3 regions of the Pantoea sp. Z09 genome follow, and region 3 is predicted to be linked to each of the others. Evidence: predicted binding sites of a transcription regulator. Region 3 holds the regulator's gene; each other region holds the start of a gene.
What was found. The regulator CRP, encoded in region 3, controls carbon source genes, mostly activating them, when cyclic AMP is high. The targets are predictions, from matches to a motif close to ATGTGANNNNNNTCACAT.
Positions count from the first base shown of each region.

Region 1 (6,002 bases), 1.7 Mb from region 3:
ACTCATCGCCCTCATACGGGGTATAGTTCTTTTGAATGAAGTCGCGAACGTTTACGCTGTTCTGCCATTCGCCGTTGGCGAATCCTTCCCAGGCCGCAGCCTGTTTTGCATTCAGATCGGTCATGATATACCTGCCTTATCTAAGAAGACTTTATGTTGGCGCCGCCAGCTGCGCGGCGTCGGCCAGAAATGATTAGTGTGCGGTCGAACCGTTGCGTAAATAGATCACCCAGTAGGTCAGTCCGACCAGCAGCCCGCCGCCGATAATGTTGCCGATGGTCACCGGGATCAGGTTGTCGACGATAAAGTTAACGGGCGTCAGCGCCTGAAACTGGTCGGCGCTGGCGCCGGCGGCTTGCCAGAATGCCGGGCCGGAAAAGTCGCGGATCACGATAGCCAGCGGAATGAGAAACATATTGGCGATGCAGTGCTCAAAGCCGCTGGCGACAAACATGGCGACCGGCAGGATCATGGCGATGGTTTTATCCATCAGACTGTGGCCGGAATAGCTCATCCAGACCGCCAGACAGACCATCAGATTCGCCAGGATGCCAAGGCAGACCGCTTCGAGAAAGCTGTGGTGCATTTTGTGATCGGCGGTTTGCAGCACGTTAAGGCCCCAGGCGCCGTTCGCGGTCATATGCATGCCGCCGAACCAGATCAGCGCGACGAAAAAGAGCGCGCCGGCCAGGTTGCCGAAATAGACGTTGATCCAGTTGCGCATCAGCTGGCCCCAGGTGATGCGGCCGCTGGCTTTCGCCACCACAATCAGCACCGTCGAGGTAAAGAGGTCAGCGCCGCAGACCACCACCAGAATCAAGCCAAGAGAGAAGCAGAGGCCGCCGATCAGCTTCGCGACGCCGTAAGGCATGCCCGCACTGCCGGTGGTCGCCGTGATATAGAAGACAAACGCGATGGAAATGAAAACGCCGGCGTTGATGGCGAGAAAAAAGGTGGTCAGGGGATGTTTTGTGGCTTTGTAGACTCCAGCATCCTCCGCCACTTTGGCCATTGCGGCCGGTAATAACAGATTAAAAGGGTTGTCAGCTTTCACACTAACGCTCTCCAAAAGATGTCTGGAAAAATACTAACAAAGGAGTATAGGACAGGATTTGATCTGGATCATATTTGACCGGAAGGCAGCGGGTTGAGGCGAGAAATCGGCAGGCGGATTTTATTTAATTTGTTGATTTTAAATAAATAAATATATTTTAAATTTTATAATATTATTTTAACTGGTGTGCGGGAGATGACGCCGCTCTGTTAATTAAAATAATCAAACGCGATTTTATTGTTAAATAAAACCGGGGTATTATCCATCAATAAGCGTTAATAAAATGCCGCGGCTGGCGGATAAAAAAGGGCGCCAGCTGCGCTGACGCCCTTTTAAATGACTCTGCCTGCGGATAAAACAGCGGGAATTACGCTTTCCAGTAGCGGCGCTTCGCCGCCTGCAGTTTTTCATAGGCCTGCAGCAGCGCCTGATGCGCCGGGAAGGCGTTCAGGTCTTCATCCACGGCCTGCAGACCGTAGAACGGCGCTTCGCCGCTAATCGCCGCCGAAGCTGCTTCCAGCGTCTCCGCGCCATACATGCGCGTGAAGGCGTGGTGATACTGCAGCGGATCGCGCTCGTCTTCCATCGCCAGCAGCAGCAGCGTCTGCAGGCAGCGGTAGTAGTTGGCGCGCTCAGGCGAGAAGATCGACCCGTTGAACTCCATCGTCCACTCGGTCCAGATCAGCGCCTGATCGAGATCGCCGCCCGCCAGCGCCAGCATCGCTTTCAGCTCGCCGATGCGCAGCGTGTACCAGCCGTTATCTTTGCCGCTCGCCAGACCCAGCAGTTCGCGCACGCGGGTGAAGTCGTCGTGGCCTTCTTCATCCAGCTGCACAATGAGATCCAGATACTCTTCCGGATTCCAGTTGGTGGCAGGCAGCGCCAGCAGCGTCTCGCGCAGGCCAGCGCCCATGTTGTTGTTCGCCAGCAGCAGATCTTCCGCAGGATAGATATCGGACATGCCCGGCACGATAATGCGGCAGGCGTAGACGCCCAGATGATCGTAGTCGGCGATGTAGACCTCTTGATCCTCTTTGCGGAAGATTGCCATCAGGGTGGCGAACTCCTCTTGCGTGGTGCCGCTAAACGACCAGTCGACAAACGGATAGTCCGCTTTCTCTTTAAACAGATCCCAGGAGATAAGGCCGCTGGAGTCGATAAAGTGCGTCTCAAGGTTGGCGTGCTCGGCCACTTCTTCGTCATCAAACGTCGGCGGGGTAAAGACGTCAAGATCTTTCAGGCCACGGCCCTGCAGCAGCTCGGTCACGGTACGCTCAAGGGCGACACCGAAGTCGGGATGCGCGCCGAAAGAGGCGAAGCAGGTGCCGTTCTGCGGGTTGAACAGCACCACGCAAATTACCGGATAGTTGCCGCCCAGCGAGGCGTCGTAGGCGAAAATCGGGAAGCCTTCCGCCTCAAGGCGCGCGATCGCTTCCACCACGCCGGGATAGCGCTGCATCACGCTGTCGGGAATGGTCGGCAGGCTGATCGCTTCGGCGATGATGCGGTTTTTGATGTAGCGCTCAAACACCTCGGAGAGGCCCTGAACGCGTGCCTCGTTGGCGGTGTTGCCCGCCGACATGCCGTTAGAGACATAGAGGTTGCCGATGATATTCATCGGGATATAGACAGTTTGCTGGTCAGACTGACGGGTAAAGGGCAGGCCACAAATGCCGCGCTCGGCGTTACCGGACTGCAGATCCACCAGCTCTGGCGCGGTCAGCGCGTTGTCTGGATCGTAAAAGGCGCGCAGACGCGCATCGAGAATGCCTTCCGGCAGCGAGCCGTCCGCTGGCAGCGGGAACCACTTTTCATTGGGGTAATGCACGAAATCGCCGTTAGCGATCGATTTACCCAGCCAGAAATCAGCGAAAAAGTAGTTGGTTGAGAGGCGCTCGAAATATTCGCCCAGCGCCGAGGCCAGCGCGGCTTTCTTGCTGGCGCCTTTGCCGTTGGTAAAGCAGAGCGGGCAGTCGCGATCGCGAATATGCACCGACCAGACGTGGGGAACCGGATTCAGCCAGGAGGCCTCTTCAATATTAAAGCCCAGGTCGGTGAGCTTTTGCTGGAAGCGCGCGATGGAATCTTCCAGGGCCGCGTCTTTGCCGGGAATAAAGGTTTGCGTCATGAAACCGCTCTCTCATAGATAGTGGGCGTAAAGCGCGCAATGATACGGACTTTGCCGTTCTGGCGCTATGAAGACGGCATAAATTTCTCCGCGCCATTATCGCTAAAAGGCGCGAGAAATAACGGCCGTATCGCCATGCAAACGCGCTGCCTCACAAAATTTCGCTCTGCGTTGCATTTGTGACATAAGCTGCGGGGCGGCAGATTCAGAAAATGTGATCCCGTCCGGATTTATCATTGCAGGCGTCATAAGGCAGTGATAAAACCGGTAAGCAACGCATAACCGTTCTGGATAACTGTGGTGAGGGGAAATGACGCAGATTTATAATTTTAGTTCCGGTCCAGCGATGCTGCCGGTTGAAGTGCTCCGTCGTGCAGAACAAGAACTGACAAACTGGCACGGTCTGGGGACCTCCGTTATGGAGATCAGCCATCGCAGCAAAGAGTTTCTTAAGGTAGCGGAAGAGGCGGAGCAGGACTTACGCGATCTTCTGAAAATCCCGGCCAACTACAAAGTTTTATTCTGCCACGGCGGCGCGCGTGCGCAGTTTGCCGCCGTGCCGGGCAATCTGCTGGGCGAGGCGACCACGGCGGATTACGTCGACGGCGGCTACTGGGCGCACAGCGCCATTAAAGAAGCGGAAAAGTACTGCACGCCGCGCACGCTGGATGTAAAAACCACCCGCGACGGCAAGCGCGCCATTCTGCCGATGAGCCAGTGGGATCTGAGCAGCGACGCCGCCTACGTGCACTACTGCCCGAATGAAACCATCGACGGCATCGCCATCGATGAGCAGCCTGACTTCGGCGATAAGATCGTCGTGGCGGATCTCTCCTCTACCATTCTGTCGCGTCCGCTCGACATCAGCCGCTACGGCGTGATTTACGCCGGCGCGCAGAAAAACATCGGCCCGGCAGGGTTGACGATTGTCATCGTACGCGACGATCTGCTGGGCAAAGCGCGTCAGTCAGTGCCCTCTATCCTCGACTATCAGGTGCTGGCGGAGAACGACTCGATGTTCAATACGCCGCCTACCTTTGCCTGGTATCTTTCTGGCCTGGTGTTCAAATGGTTGAAAGAGAAGGGCGGCGTAGGCGAAATTGACAAGATCAATCAGGCCAAAGCCGATCTGCTCTACGGCTTAATCGATCAGAACCCCTTCTACCGCAACGACGTCGCGGTAGAGAACCGCTCGCGCATGAATGTGCCTTTCCAGCTGGCGGACGCCGCGCTGGACGCGCTCTTCCTGGAAGAGTCGTTCAAGGCGGGCCTGCATGCGCTGAAAGGCCATCGCGTGGTAGGCGGCATGCGCGCATCGATCTACAATGCGATGCCGCTGGAAGGCGTGAAAGCGCTGACCGACTTTATGGCTGACTTCGCTCGTCGTCACGGTTAAGCCTTCGCAGTAGCGTCGGCGCTCGCGCCGACTTCAGACCCCGTCTCGCGGCGGGGTTTTGTCCTTTTTTGGAGATTTGGTTTCACATGCAGGACTCCCTGACCTTACAACCCATCGCACGCGTTGACGGCACCGTTAATCTGCCGGGTTCAAAAAGCGTTTCTAACCGTGCGCTGCTGCTGGCGGCGCTGGCGAAAGGCACCACGCGTCTGACAAACCTGCTGGACAGCGACGATGTTAAGCACATGCTGAACGCCCTGAAGGCGTTGGGCGTCGATTTCACCCTCTCCGCCGATCGCACGCAGTGCGAAGTGGTCGGTCAGGCCGGTGCGCTGCGTGCGTCCCAGCCGCTGGAGCTGTTCCTCGGCAATGCCGGAACGGCGATGCGCCCGCTGGCGGCGGCGCTCTGCCTGGGCGAGCAGGATATCGTGCTGACCGGCGAGCCGCGTATGAAAGAGCGTCCTATCGGGCATCTGGTCGACGCGCTCCGTCAGGGCGGCGCGCAGATTGACTATCTGGAAAACAGCGATTACCCGCCGCTGCGCCTGAAAGGCGGCTTTACCGGCGGCGAAGTGAGCGTTGACGGCAGCGTCTCCAGCCAGTTCCTCACCGCGCTGCTGATGACCGCGCCGCTGGCGCAGCGCGACACGACGATCGCCATTAAAGGCGAGCTGGTGTCGAAGCCCTATATCGACATCACGCTGCACCTGATGCGCTGTTTTGGCGTCGAGGTAGAGAACCAGCACTACCAGCGCTTCCTGATTAAAGGCCAACAGCAGTATCAGTCGCCGGGCGACTATCTGGTCGAGGGCGACGCCTCTTCCGCCTCCTATTTCCTCGCCGCCGCCGCCATTAAAGGGGGAACCGTGCGGGTGACCGGCATTGGCCGCGACAGCGTGCAGGGCGATATCCGCTTTGCCGACGTGCTGGAGAAAATGGGCGCGCGCATCGAGTGGGGCAGTGATTATATCGCCTGTACCGCGGGCGAGCTGAACGCCATCGACATGGACATGAACCATATTCCCGACGCCGCGATGACCATCGCCACCACCGCGCTGTTCGCCAGGGGCACCACGCTGATGCGCAACATTTACAACTGGCGCGTTAAAGAGACGGACCGTCTGGCTGCGATGGCGACCGAGCTGCGCAAAGTCGGCGCGGAAGTGGAAGAGGGGCACGATTTTATCCGCATCACGCCGCCGGAAAAATTAACCCATGCCGAGATCGGCACCTACAACGATCACCGCATGGCGATGTGCTTCTCGCTGGTGGCGCTCTCCGATACGCCGGTGACCATCCTCGATCCTGGCTGTACCGCGAAAACCTTCCCTGATTATTTCCATCAGCTGGCGAAAATCAGCCACAACGCCTGATGGGCACTCTGCCGGAGAGGCGCGTTCTCCGGCATTCTCACTGCGTCTGGC
Region 1 is NZ_CP092373.1:2,517,835-2,523,836, reverse strand. Features, by position in the region: gene pflB (formate C-acetyltransferase) at 1-124, opposite strand, end outside; gene focA (formate transporter FocA) at 194-1,054, opposite strand; gene ycaO (30S ribosomal protein S12 methylthiotransferase accessory factor YcaO) at 1,422-3,182, opposite strand; gene serC (3-phosphoserine/phosphohydroxythreonine transaminase) at 3,493-4,578, shown strand; gene aroA (3-phosphoshikimate 1-carboxyvinyltransferase) at 4,665-5,951, shown strand.
Region 1: focA (formate transporter FocA) is a predicted target of CRP. The motif match lies at 1,111-1,128, and genes of this name have one in related genera.

Region 2 (6,002 bases), 570 kb from region 3:
GCCAGCCGGGATAAAGCGCCTGCGCCACCTCGACGTTTTTAATCAGGGTTTCGCAGTAGCGCGGCTGGCCGCCGTAGAGGCTAAAGGCGATCACGTTCTGTTCGGGCTTGCTGAGATCGATGGGCTCCGGCTGCGCCGCCGGAAAGGCGTAACGCTGGCCCTGGCGGAAACGCGCGTCCGCGCCGTTGAGCGATTCCAGGCCATACCTCGCCAGCTCGTCGGTTTTGCCCATCCAGCCGCACAGCTCCGCCAGCCCGTCCAGCCAGGTTTCCGAGGCGGTGGCGCGCACCGCCGGCGGCGCCTGATAGATTTTCTGATAAACCCGGTAAGACTGGCTGTAGTGGCCCAGCCGCAGCAGACAGAGCGCATAGTCGCTCAGCACCTGCATCTGATTTGGCACGATGCGCAGCACCTCTTCGCAGCAGCGGGCGGCGGCGGCGTAATCCTGCTGCGCCATATGCTGGCGAAAGCGCGCGGCGGCATTTTCGAGACGCGCCTGCATCACGGCGGGCGCGGCGGTAACGGCGGGTTTCTGTCGGGGCGGTGTCTGACGCATCGGGCGATCCTCGCTTTTGCTGCAGCGCGCGCAGGCGCGCTGCCTGAAAAGCGTTATAACAAACGGCGCGCCGCTTCGACCACAATTTTTACCGCGTCGCTTTCGGTCTGCTTCATGGTGGCCGCATCCGGGATCTCTTTCTGCGTGCGGTTGACGATCACGCCCGCGACCATACCCGCGCGCAGCCCCTGGCTGGCGCACATCGTCAGCAGCGTGGCGGACTCCATTTCATAGTTGAGCACGCCCATCTGCTGCCACTCTTTCATCGAGCCCTGGAAGCGGCTGACCACGCGGCCGGAGAAGGTGTCATAGCGCTCCTGGCCCGGATAGAAGGTGTCCGACGAGGCGGTGACGCCGATATGGGTGGTGGCGCCGCTCGCCTCTGCCGCCGCGACCAGCGCGGTGGTGCAGGCGAAGTCCGCTACGGCCGGGAACTCCAGCGGCGCGAAGTGCTGGCTGGCGCCGTCGAGCCGCACCGCGCCGGTGGTGACCAGCACGTCGCCGACGTTAATGTGTGGCTGGATGGCGCCAGTGGTGCCGACGCGCAGGAAGGTGCGCACGCCAAGCTGCGCCAGCTCTTCCACGGCGATAGAGGTAGAGGGACCGCCGATGCCGGTGGAGCAAACCACCACCGGTTTGCCGTCCAGCTTCGCCAGCCAGGAGGTGAATTCACGGTGCGCAGCCAGCGGCTGGGCGTCCGCCATCAGCCCGGCAATTTTCTTTACGCGCTCCGGGTCGCCGGGAACGATAGCCAGGGTCGCGCCCTGCAGATCGGCTTTAGTCAGGCCAAGGTGAAAAACGTCAGACATAGCAAACTCCTGAACAGGGAAGTGAAGCGCGCCACTCTACTGGAGCGCAGCGCATAATTGTGTGATATCAGTCACCATCAAAAATGAATGTTACATTTTTACAGAACAATAATGAGATATGTGTCGCATATTTCATCCATTCAGAATGCCATTGCTACAAGCTGCGCGCGCAAGGCTTTGCAGCAATGTTAAAGAGAAGAGTCTTTTTGCTCGCTCCCTACTCTGTTCCCGGTCTCTGGTCCAGACGCAATCTGGCCAGGCTATAGTTACGTGATTGCGCTACTGCCAGCACGGAGAGAAAAATGAAAACCGAAGAGAATATGGCACAAAAATCCGCGACGGGCGGCTTCGCGCCGGCCGTTCAGCCGACCGCCTCCACCACCATCCACACCGACAGCCCCGATATTCAGGCAGGCGAAACGTCCGTGCCGAGCCAGGGCGAGAATATGCCTGCTTACTACGCCAGACCGAAAGAGGCGAACGGCCCGCTGCCGGTGGTGCTGGTGGTGCAGGAGATCTTTGGCGTGCACGAGCACATCCGCGATATCTGCCGTCGGCTGGCGCTGGAGGGCTATCTGGCCGTGGCGCCGGAGCTTTACTTCCGCGAAGGCGATCCCAATGAGTATCACGATATCCCGACGCTGTTCAGCGAGCTGGTCAGCAAAGTGCCGGATAGCCAGGTGCTCTCCGACCTCGACCACGCCGCCAACTGGGCTGCGCGCAACGGCGGCGACATTCGCCGCATGGGCATTACCGGCTTCTGCTGGGGCGGCCGCATCAGCTGGCTGTACGCCGCGCACAACCCGCAGCTGCGCGCCGCGGTGGCCTGGTATGGCCGCCTGATCGGCGAAAAAACCATGAAGCAGCAGAAGCACCCGATTGATATCGCGGTGGATTTAGGCGCGCCGGTGCTGGGCCTGTACGGCGGCCAGGATGAGGGCATTCCGCTGGAGAGCGTGGAGCAGATGCGCCAGGCGCTGCACGCCGCCAACGCCAAGGCGGAGATCGTGGTCTATCCCGACGCCGGTCACGCCTTTAACGCCGACTATCGTCCGAGCTACCACGCCGAGTCGGCGCAGGATGGCTGGGCGCGCATGCTGACGTGGTTTAAGCAGTTCGGCGTCGTCTGATCGCGCCATTAAAAAGGGGCGCCGTGGCGCCCCCGTTTCACCGCCTGCTCAGGCGGTCTCGCCGCGCAGCCGCCTCGCCGCTTCCACCATGTTCGCCAGCGCCTGCCGGGTTTCCGGCCAGCCGCGCGTTTTCAGGCCGCAGTCCGGGTTCACCCACAGCCGCGCTGCCGGGATGCTTTGCGCCGCCTTACGCAGCAGATTTTCCATCCACTCCACGCTCGGCACGTTAGGCGAGTGAATATCGTAGACGCCTGGACCGATTTCATTGGGGTAGTCGAACACCTTGAAGGATTCCAGCAGCTCCATGTCGGAGCGTGAGGTTTCGATGGTGATCACGTCTGCATCCAGCGCCGCGATAGCCTCCATGATGTCGTTGAACTCGCAGTAGCACATATGGGTGTGGATCTGCGTCTCCTCTTTCGCCACGGCGGCATTCAGACGGAAGGCGTCCACCGCCCACTTCAGATAGTCCGCCCAGTCGGACTGGTGCAGCGGCAGCCCTTCGCGCAGCGCCGGTTCGTCAATCTGGATAATGCCAATGCCGGCCGCTTCCAGATCCGCGACCTCGTCGCGCAGCGCCAGCGCGATCTGCTTCGCGATGGTTTCGCGCGACACGTCTTCGCGCGGGAAGGACCAGCAGAGAATGGTCACCGGACCGGTCAGCATTCCTTTCACCGGCTTGTCGGTGAGCGACTGCGCATAGGTCGCCCACTCCACGGTAATCGGCTGCGGACGGCTGACGTCGCCGACGATCACTGGCGGCTTGACGCAGCGCGAACCGTAGCTCTGCACCCAGCCGTTCTGGGTGAAAACGAAGCCGTCGAGGTTCTCGCCGAAATACTCCACCATATCGTTGCGCTCCGCTTCGCCGTGCACCAGCACGTCAAGACCGAGGCGCTCCTGCTCGACGATCGCCTGTTTAATATGCTGCGCAATGCCGGTGCGGTAGCTGCCGCCGTCGATATGGCCTTTTTTGAAGTCGAGACGCAGAGCGCGGATCTCGGTGGTCTGCGGGAAAGATCCAATGGTGGTGGTCGGTAAGGTGGGCAGGTTAAAGCGTTTGCGCTGTGCGCGGGCGCGTTCGGCATAGCCGCTCGCCCGCTCGGTATCATGCGCGGAGATCGCCGCCAGACGCCTGGCGACCGCGGCGTTATGTACGCGGCTGGAGTGCGCGCGCTGGCGGATCGGCGCGCTCCAGGCCTCCAGCGAAGCCGCGTCGTTATGGTTAAGCGCAGCGCTCAGCAGCTTCAGCTCGCCGCATTTTTGCAGCGCGAAGGCGAACCAGCTTTTCACTTCGTTATCGAGCCGGGTTTCGCTCTCCAGATCGATTGGGCTGTGCAGCAGCGAACAGGAGGTGCCGATCCACAGCTGATCGCGCGTGCCCACCAGCGGCTGCAGACGTGTGAACCAGCGGCTCAGGTCGGCGCGCCAGACGTTGCGGCCGTTGATCGCGCCGAGCGACAGCAGCCACGCCGCGGGCAGTTGCTCGTTCAGCCAGGCGAGGTCGTCATCGCCGTGCACCAGATCGACATGCAGCCCCTGCACCGGCAGATCGCGGATAACGTCGAGATTCTGGCCGATGCTGTCAAAATAGGTGGTCAGCAGCAGCTTCACGCTGCCCTGCAGCACCTGGTAAGCGGGCCTGAACGCCTCGCGCCACGCCTGTGGCAGCTCCAGCGCCAGCGCCGGCTCGTCAATCTGCACCCATTCGATATCGCGCTTCTTCAGCTCGGCCAGCACCTGCTGATAGATCGGCAGGATCTCCGACAGCAGCGACAGGCGGTCGAACGGCTCGCCTTTCACTTTGCCCAGCCAGATATAGGTCACCGGGCCGAGCAGCACCGGCTTCACCTTGTGGCCCAGCGCCAGCGCCTCGTCGACTTCGTCCAGCAGCTGGGTCCAGGCGAGTTTGAACAGCTGGCCCTTCGTGAACTCCGGCACGATGTAGTGATAGTTGGTGTTAAACCATTTGGTCATCTCGGCGGCGGCGGCCGGTTCGCCGCTCGGCGCGCGACCGCGTCCGATGCGGAACAGGGTGTCGAGATCAACAGAGCCGTCGCTGTTCTGATGGCGCGCCGGGACGTTGCCCAGCATCAGGCTGGTGGTCAGCACATGATCATACCAGGCGAAGTCGCCAACCGGCAGCAGATCGACGCCCGCCGCTTTCTGCTGCTGCCAGTGACGGGCGCGCAGTTCGCGGCCCACGGCCAGCAGCGCCTGCTGAGTCGTCTTGCCCGCCCAGTAGCTCTCTTGCGCTTTTTTCAGTTCACGATGCAGGCCGACGCGAGGAAAGCCAAGGGTGTGGTTCAGAATGGTCATATGCTGTTCTCCAGATAATCTCTCTCTTGGGCTTCGCCTGGAAGCCAAAGATGTTTAGCCGTCCAGATGTTTACACCGCTATATTCTGCGGGTAGTGTATGTTCCTCAAGCGCAAATTGTTCAATCTCGATGTGAAGGACTCTCATGATCGAACTCAAGCACCTGCGGACGCTTCAGGCTCTGCGTAATACCGGCTCGCTGGCCGCCGCCGCCGCGCAGCTTCATCAGACGCAATCCGCGTTGTCGCATCAGTTCAGCGATCTCGAACAGCGGCTGGGATTCCGCCTGTTCGTGCGTAAAAGCCAGCCGCTGCGCTTCACCCCGCAGGGCGAGATCCTGCTGCAGCTGGCAGAGCAGGTGCTGCCGCAAATCCAGCAGGCGCTGCAGGCGTGCCACGAGCCGCATCAGGCAACGCTGCGCGTCGCTATTGAGTGCCACAGCTGCATTCAGTGGCTGACGCCGGCGCTGGATAAATTTCGTCAGAGCTGGCCGCAGGTGGTGATGGATTTCAAATCGGGCGTGACGTTCGATCCGCAGCCCGCGCTGCAGCAGGGCGAACTGGACGTGGTGCTGACCTCGGATATCCTGCCGCGCAGCGGCCTGCACTACACGCCGATGTTCGACTTCGAGGTGCGGCTGGTGATGGCGCCGGATCATCCGCTGGCGCAGCGGACGCAGATCGCGCCGGAGGATCTGGCGCAAGAGGTGCTGATGATCTATCCGGTGCAGCGCCAGCGTCTCGATATCTGGCGCCATTTTCTGCAGCCGGCGGGCGTGAGTCCGGCGCTAAAAAGCGTCGACAACACGCTGCTGCTGATCCAGATGGTGTCGGCGCGCATGGGCATCGCCGCCCTGCCGCACTGGGTGGTGGAGAGTTTTGAAAAGCAGGGGCTTATCGTGACCAAAACCCTGGGCGAAGGGTTATGGAGCCGCCTCTACGCCGCGGTGCGTGACGGCGAACAGCGTCAGCCGGTGCTGGAGGCCTTCACCCGCTTCGCACGTCAGCACGCCTGCGAGCATCTGCCGTTTGTGCGCGACGCGGCGCAACCGGGCGCGATTTTGCAACGCTGAGCCGCAATTTCCCCTATAATGCGCAGCCTGTTAAACGACCATGAGAAAATCTCACCATGACCAATAACGATATTCTGCGCAGCGTGCGCTTTATGCTGAATTTAAGCGATGCCAAAG
Region 2 is NZ_CP092373.1:3,677,126-3,683,127, forward strand. Features, by position in the region: gene MC269_RS17580 (tetratricopeptide repeat protein) at 1-556, opposite strand, end outside; gene udp (uridine phosphorylase) at 610-1,365, opposite strand; gene MC269_RS17590 (dienelactone hydrolase family protein) at 1,668-2,495, shown strand; gene metE (5-methyltetrahydropteroyltriglutamate--homocysteine S-methyltransferase) at 2,544-4,814, opposite strand; gene metR (HTH-type transcriptional regulator MetR) at 4,959-5,885, shown strand; partial or broken gene MC269_RS17605 (DUF1456 family protein) at 5,942-6,002, shown strand, end outside.
Region 2: udp (uridine phosphorylase) is a predicted target of CRP. The motif match lies at 1,477-1,494, and genes of this name have one in related genera.

Region 3 (6,002 bases):
CCAAAATCATCGCCTTCCACAATGCGTTTCACGGCCGCACCTTGTTTACCGTGTCGGTGGGCGGCCAGCCGAAATACTCCGACGGCTTCGGGCCAAAACCGGCGGATATCGTGCACGTTCCCTTTAACGATCTCGAGGCGGTCAAAGCGGTTATCGACGACCATACCTGCGCCATCGTGGTGGAGCCGATTCAGGGCGAGGGCGGCGTGATGCCCGCCACGCCAGAATTTATGCAGGGGCTGCGCGCGCTGTGCGATAAGCATCAGGCGCTGCTGGTGCTGGATGAGGTGCAGAGCGGCATGGGACGCAGCGGCAAGCTGTTCGCCTATGAACACTACGGCGTGACGCCCGATATTCTCACCAGCGCCAAGGCGCTGGGCGGCGGCTTCCCGGTGAGCGCGATGCTGACCACCAATGAGATCGCCTCAACCATGTCGCCGGGCGTGCACGGCACCACATACGGCGGCAATCCGCTGGCCTGCGCGGTCGCGGAAGCGGCGCTCGACGTCATCAATACGCCCGAGGTGCTGGAGGGCGTGCAGGCGCGTCGCCAGCAGTTTGTCAGCGCGCTGCAGACGCTCGACGCGAAGTTCGATCTGTTTAGCGACATCCGCGGCAAAGGGCTGCTGATTGGCGCGGCGCTTAAGCCGCAGCACGCCGGTAAAGCGCGCGATATTCTCAACGCCGCGGCGGCGGAAGGGCTGATGGTGCTGGTGGCCGGCACCGACGTGATCCGTTTCGCGCCGTCGCTGGTGATCGAACCCGCCGATATCGAAGAGGGCATGGCGCGCTTCGCCCGCGCGGTCGAGCGCGTGCTGGCGGCCTAATCAGCCTTTGCGTAAATGCCTGATCAGCCAGCGGCCATGATGCGGCCGCTGGCTCCACGCCAGCGACGAAATGGTGTGCATCACGTTCAGGTGCTCCAGAATGCGTTTCACATGCTGCTCCAGAATCGTGGTGGGGCCTTCATCAATGCTCTCCACGCCTGCCATCACGTTGGTCTGCGATCCCGGTCCGTCATACTCCAGCCGCTGCTGGCAGCGCTGCAGCGCCACCTCGCACGACTGCAGATAACGCTGCGCCAGGTCTGCGGTCAGCATGGTGTGCTCGCGCGCCAGAATGGTCATGGCGTTGATATGCTCGACGATAAACTGGCTGTGCGTCACCCATAAGCGCATATCTTTCAGATACTGCGCGTTGAAGCCCGGCTCCTGCATCGCCTGATTGAGCGAGTTAAACAGCGCGTTGTGCGCCTGATTGACCTTCATGCGCTGGTACGCCAGCGGCTTCGCCTCCTGCTCCGGCCCCAGCAGCAGGCGCAGCGCCTCCTGATAGGTTTCCAGCGCGTCGTGAGCGTTCTGCCGCAGCAGCCCGCTTTGCCACTGCGGCCAGAGCCACAGCATGCCGCCGAAGGCGATCAAACAGCCCATCAGCGTATCCATCAGGCGCGGCAGGAGAAACTGCGCGCCGTTCAGCGACAGCAGCTGCAGCGAGTAGACCGCCGTGACGGTAAAGCCGATCATCGACCAGCCGTAATATTTGCGCGTCACCAGATAGCTGAGCAGCGTGACCACCAGCATAAACAGCAGCACCAGCGATTCCGGCACCGCAAAGCGCAGCGAGGCGGCGGCGATCACCAGCCCGACAAAGGTGCCGAGCGCCCGGTGCTGAATGCGCACCCGCGTGGCGCTGTAGCCGTTCTGGCTGACGAACATAATGGTCATCAGGATCCAGTAGGGCTTGGGAATGTCGAACAGCATCGCCAGCGCGCTGCCGAACATCAGCATCACGGCGAAGCGCGCCGCGGTGCGCAGCGCGGCGGACTTCAGCGACAGGTAGCTGCGCAGCGCGGGCAGCAGCGGCAGCCGGCGCTGACGATCGGTCATCAGGTCGCGCTGATAAAGCGGCTTCTGGGTGCGCAGCACGCGCGCGATGCGGCTGAAGTGGTAGAAGCAGAAGTGGCCGACGGGATTGTCGGGATGCTGGCGAGCGATCTTCTCCAGCGCGCCGAGCGGCTTCTCCATCTCGAAACGGCTCGGCAGCTGGTGATAGAGAATGGCGTCGGCCAGCGCGCGCAGCCGCGCCGAGATGATTTTGGCGTTCCAGTGTATCACCGCTTCCGCATGGCTGCGTTCTACCAGCTTTTGCACCTCTTCCGGCTGGTGCAGGCTGACGGAGATGTGCTCCTGCAGATCGAGCGCCACCTGAAAGGCGCGCGTCAGCCGTTTATGGCTGTTGTCGCGGCTGGCGGAGAGCATATGCATCTGCTGATAGCAGGTGTTGATCAGATCGACCGCTTTCTGCTGGCGCGCCAGCAGCGGCGGCAGCGCTTTTTCCGGATCGGTGAGCTGGGTCAGCAGGGTATATTTGGCGTCGCAGTAGTCCGCCAGCTCGCGGTAGATCAGGCTCAGGGTTTCGCGCATCGGCTGCTCTTTCCACAGCCAGAACCAGAACCAGTTGAAGAGCCCGTACCAGAGCGTGCCGCCGATATAGAGCAGCGGCGGCACGTAGATCGGCATGCGGCCGATCAGGCTCAGGGTAAAGATCGCCGCCACCAGCGTGCCGGAGAGCAGCCGGCCGTGCAGCGGGCTGATTTCGCCGGTGACGCCCAGCAGCAGCGGCAGCACAAAGAGCACCGCAGGCAGCGGCACCCCTTTCAGGGTCAGCAGCTGGATCAGAAAGCTGCCGAGCGCGAACAGCGAGCCGCCAACGATCAGTCGTTTGAAGAAGCGCTTATGGGGCGTATCCAGGCCCGCGACGTTGCAGCAGGCGGGAACCAGCGAGAAGAGCAGCCCTTTTTGCAGATCGCCGAACAGCCAGCCGAGCGCGACGGGAATGCACAGCACCAGCGTCTGCCGCAGAGCATAGTTAACTTCGGGGTGGTAGATGATTCGACGCCACATCACTTCGCTAAAAGCAGTAACGGCGTGACGGTAAGATCACGCCGTGAGTGAGAGGAAATCAGCGGGTGCCGTAAACGACAATGGTTTTGCCGTGTGCGGAAATCAGATTCTGGTCTTCCAACATTTTCAAAATGCGGCCCACGGTTTCACGCGAGCAACCAACGATTTGGCCAATTTCCTGACGAGTAATTTTGATTTGCATGCCGTCGGGATGCGTCATGGCGTCTGGCTGTTTCGCCAGGTTAAGCAGGGTTTGTGCAATACGTCCGGTCACGTCGAGGAAAGCTAAATTGCCCACTTTCTCCGATGTTACCTGCAGACGGCGCGCCATCTGCGATGAGAGACGCATTAAAATATCCGGGTTCACCTGGATAAGCTGGCGGAATTTCTTGTAGGAAATTTCTGCCACTTCGCACGCGGTTTTCGCGCGCACCCAGGCGCTGCGCTCCTGACCTTCTTCAAACAGGCCAAGCTCGCCGATAAAATCACCCTGATTCAGGTAAGAGAGGATCATCTCTTTGCCCTCTTCATCTTTGATCAGTACCGCAACGGAACCTTTCACGATGTAGTAGAGGGTTTCAGCCTTCTCACCCTGATGAATCAGCGTACTTTTGGATGGATATTTGTGAATATGGCAATGGGACAGGAACCATTCGAGTGTAGGGTCTGTTTGCGGTTTGCCGAGAACCATTCGCTATTATCCTCTGTTGTAATCGTGCCCAAAACGCGGGGGGATTATTCCCTGCCAGGCGATGAAAGCTTCAAGCGTTTCCCCTAAAGGAGATTATTCGGGCCTTATTTTGCGCCAGGCGCTTGATGTGTCCCGTCTTCGTCCTTAGCAAGACGAACTATTTTCAGCACTGTTTGTAGCACAGCTTTTGCCGACTGTCTTCTGTTGTCTCGCTTCAGCAAAGGGGGGATTACTCTGGATTGCTGTTTGCCAGGCGAACGCGTACTCTGGCGGCAAACGGGCTATTCTCGAGGTGGAAACATGCAGGCAAGAGTGAAGTGGGTCGAAGGGTTAACCTTTCTCGGCGAGTCGTCGTCAGGGCATCAGATCCTGATGGACGGCAACTCCGGCGATAAAGCGCCCAGTCCGATGGAGATGGTGCTGATGGCCGCGGGCGGCTGCAGCGCCATCGACGTGGTTTCTATTTTGCAGAAAGGGCGCAACGACGTGGTGGACTGTGAGGTGAAACTGACCTCTGAACGCCGCGAAGAGGCGCCGCGCCTGTTTACCCATATCAACCTGCACTTTGTGGTCACCGGCAAGGCGCTGAGCGACAAAGCCGTGGCGCGCGCGGTGGATCTCTCGGCGGAGAAGTATTGTTCGGTGGCGTTGATGCTGGGCAAGGGCGTAGAGATGACCCATAGCTATGAAGTGGTCGCGCTGTAAAAAAGCGCACTGTATGTAAGGAGCGGGCCTTGCTACTCGCTCCCGCTCCAGACCTGGTCAGGCGATCTGTTTGCCTTCCATCAGCCGCTGCACCAGCGGTGCCATAATCAGCTCCATCGCCAGCCCCATCTTGCCGCCCGGCACCACCAGCGTATTCATATGCGAGATAAAGGATCCCTGCAGCATCGCCAGCAGATAGGGGAAGTCGATATTCTCCAGCCCGCGAAAGTGGATCACCACGAAGCTCTCGTCCAGCGACGGGATCTCGCGCGCGGCGAACGGGTTCGAGGTATCTACGGTGGGGACGCGCTGGAAGTTAATGTGGGTGCGCGAGAACTGCGGCGTAATGAAGTTGATGTAATCCTCCATTGAGCGCACTACCGAGTCCATCACCGCTTCGCGCGAGTGGCCGCGCTCGCCGGTGTCGCGCACCAGCTTCTGGATCCACTCCAGATTGACGATCGGCACCACGCCCACCAGCAGATCGACCTTTTCCGCCACGTTGTGCTGCTGCGTCACGACACCGCCGTGCAGCCCCTCGTAAAACAGAATATCGGTGTTCTCCGGCAGCGGCTGCCAGGGCGTAAAGGTGCCGGGCACCTGATTCCAGGGCACGGCCTCGTCGTAGGTGTGCAGATACTTGCGCGACTGGCCTTTGCCTGCGTTGCCGTAGTCGATAAAGGTCTGCTCCAGCAGGCCGAAATCATTAGCTTCCGGCCCGAAATAGCTGATGTGCCGCCCCAGATCGCGCGCTTTGCGGATGGCCATATCCATCTCCGGCCGCGTATAGCGGTGGAAACTGTCGCCCTCCAGCTCGGCGGCGTGCAGGCTGAGCTGCTGGAAAATCTTACGGAACGCCAGGCTGGTGGTGGTGGTGCCGGCCCCGCTGGAGCCGGTCACCGCGATAATCGGGTGTCGTGCTGACATGGTAAAGCTTCCTGTAACCTCGGGCGATGAGCATTGTTAACACGAAAAAGGCCGTGGCGCATCAGCCGCGAAATTCGCTGCGCGGCATAATGTTGACGGTTTCATGCAGTTCCGACCAGACCAGCACTACGTCGCCGCGCTCCAGCTGGCGGCGCACGTCATCGACCTTTTGCGCCAAGCTGCGCTCCTGTTCGCCGTAGTCGGTGCCTTCGCGCAGCACAAAGGCTTCGATCAGGTTGGTGAGGGTCTCGGGATCGATCTGTTGCCAGGGAATCATCATAATGTAAGCCACTGTGTGAGCCACTGCGGCACACGTTGTTCGAGCCACATCTGCGGTTGACGCAGCGTGCCGCCGACAAAACCAACGTGTCCGCCATGCGGCGTGAGTTGATAGGTTGTGCTGGCTGAGAGCTGTTCCGGCTGCGGGATCACCTCGTCAGTCATAAAAGGATCGTCTTTTGCGTGAATGATCAGCAAGGGCTTGCGCACCTTTTGCAGCAGCGGCATGGCGCTGGCGCGACGATAGTAGTCGCCCGCGTCGAGAAAGCCGTGGGCGCGCGCGGTAATGGCGTCGTCGAAATCGCGCAGGCGCCGCAGCGCCTTCAGCTGCGGCAGATCGACCGGCAGCGTGCCCGGCCAGGCGCGCAGCTTGCGCTCGGCGTTCTTTTTTAGCTGATCGAGCAGATAGCGCTGATAAAAGCGTGAAAAGCCCTGTTCCAGCTTCAGGCTGCACGGCTCCAGCAGCAGCGGCGCGGAGACGATCACCCCGGCGTCGA
Region 3 is NZ_CP092373.1:308,718-314,719, forward strand. Features, by position in the region: gene MC269_RS01380 (aspartate aminotransferase family protein) at 1-827, shown strand, start outside; gene MC269_RS01385 (YccS/YhfK family putative transporter) at 828-2,903, opposite strand; gene crp (cAMP-activated global transcriptional regulator CRP) at 2,962-3,594, opposite strand; gene MC269_RS01395 (OsmC family protein) at 3,895-4,299, shown strand; gene MC269_RS01400 (phosphoribulokinase) at 4,357-5,226, opposite strand; gene MC269_RS01405 (YheU family protein) at 5,288-5,506, opposite strand; gene MC269_RS01410 (hydrolase) at 5,503-6,002, opposite strand, start outside.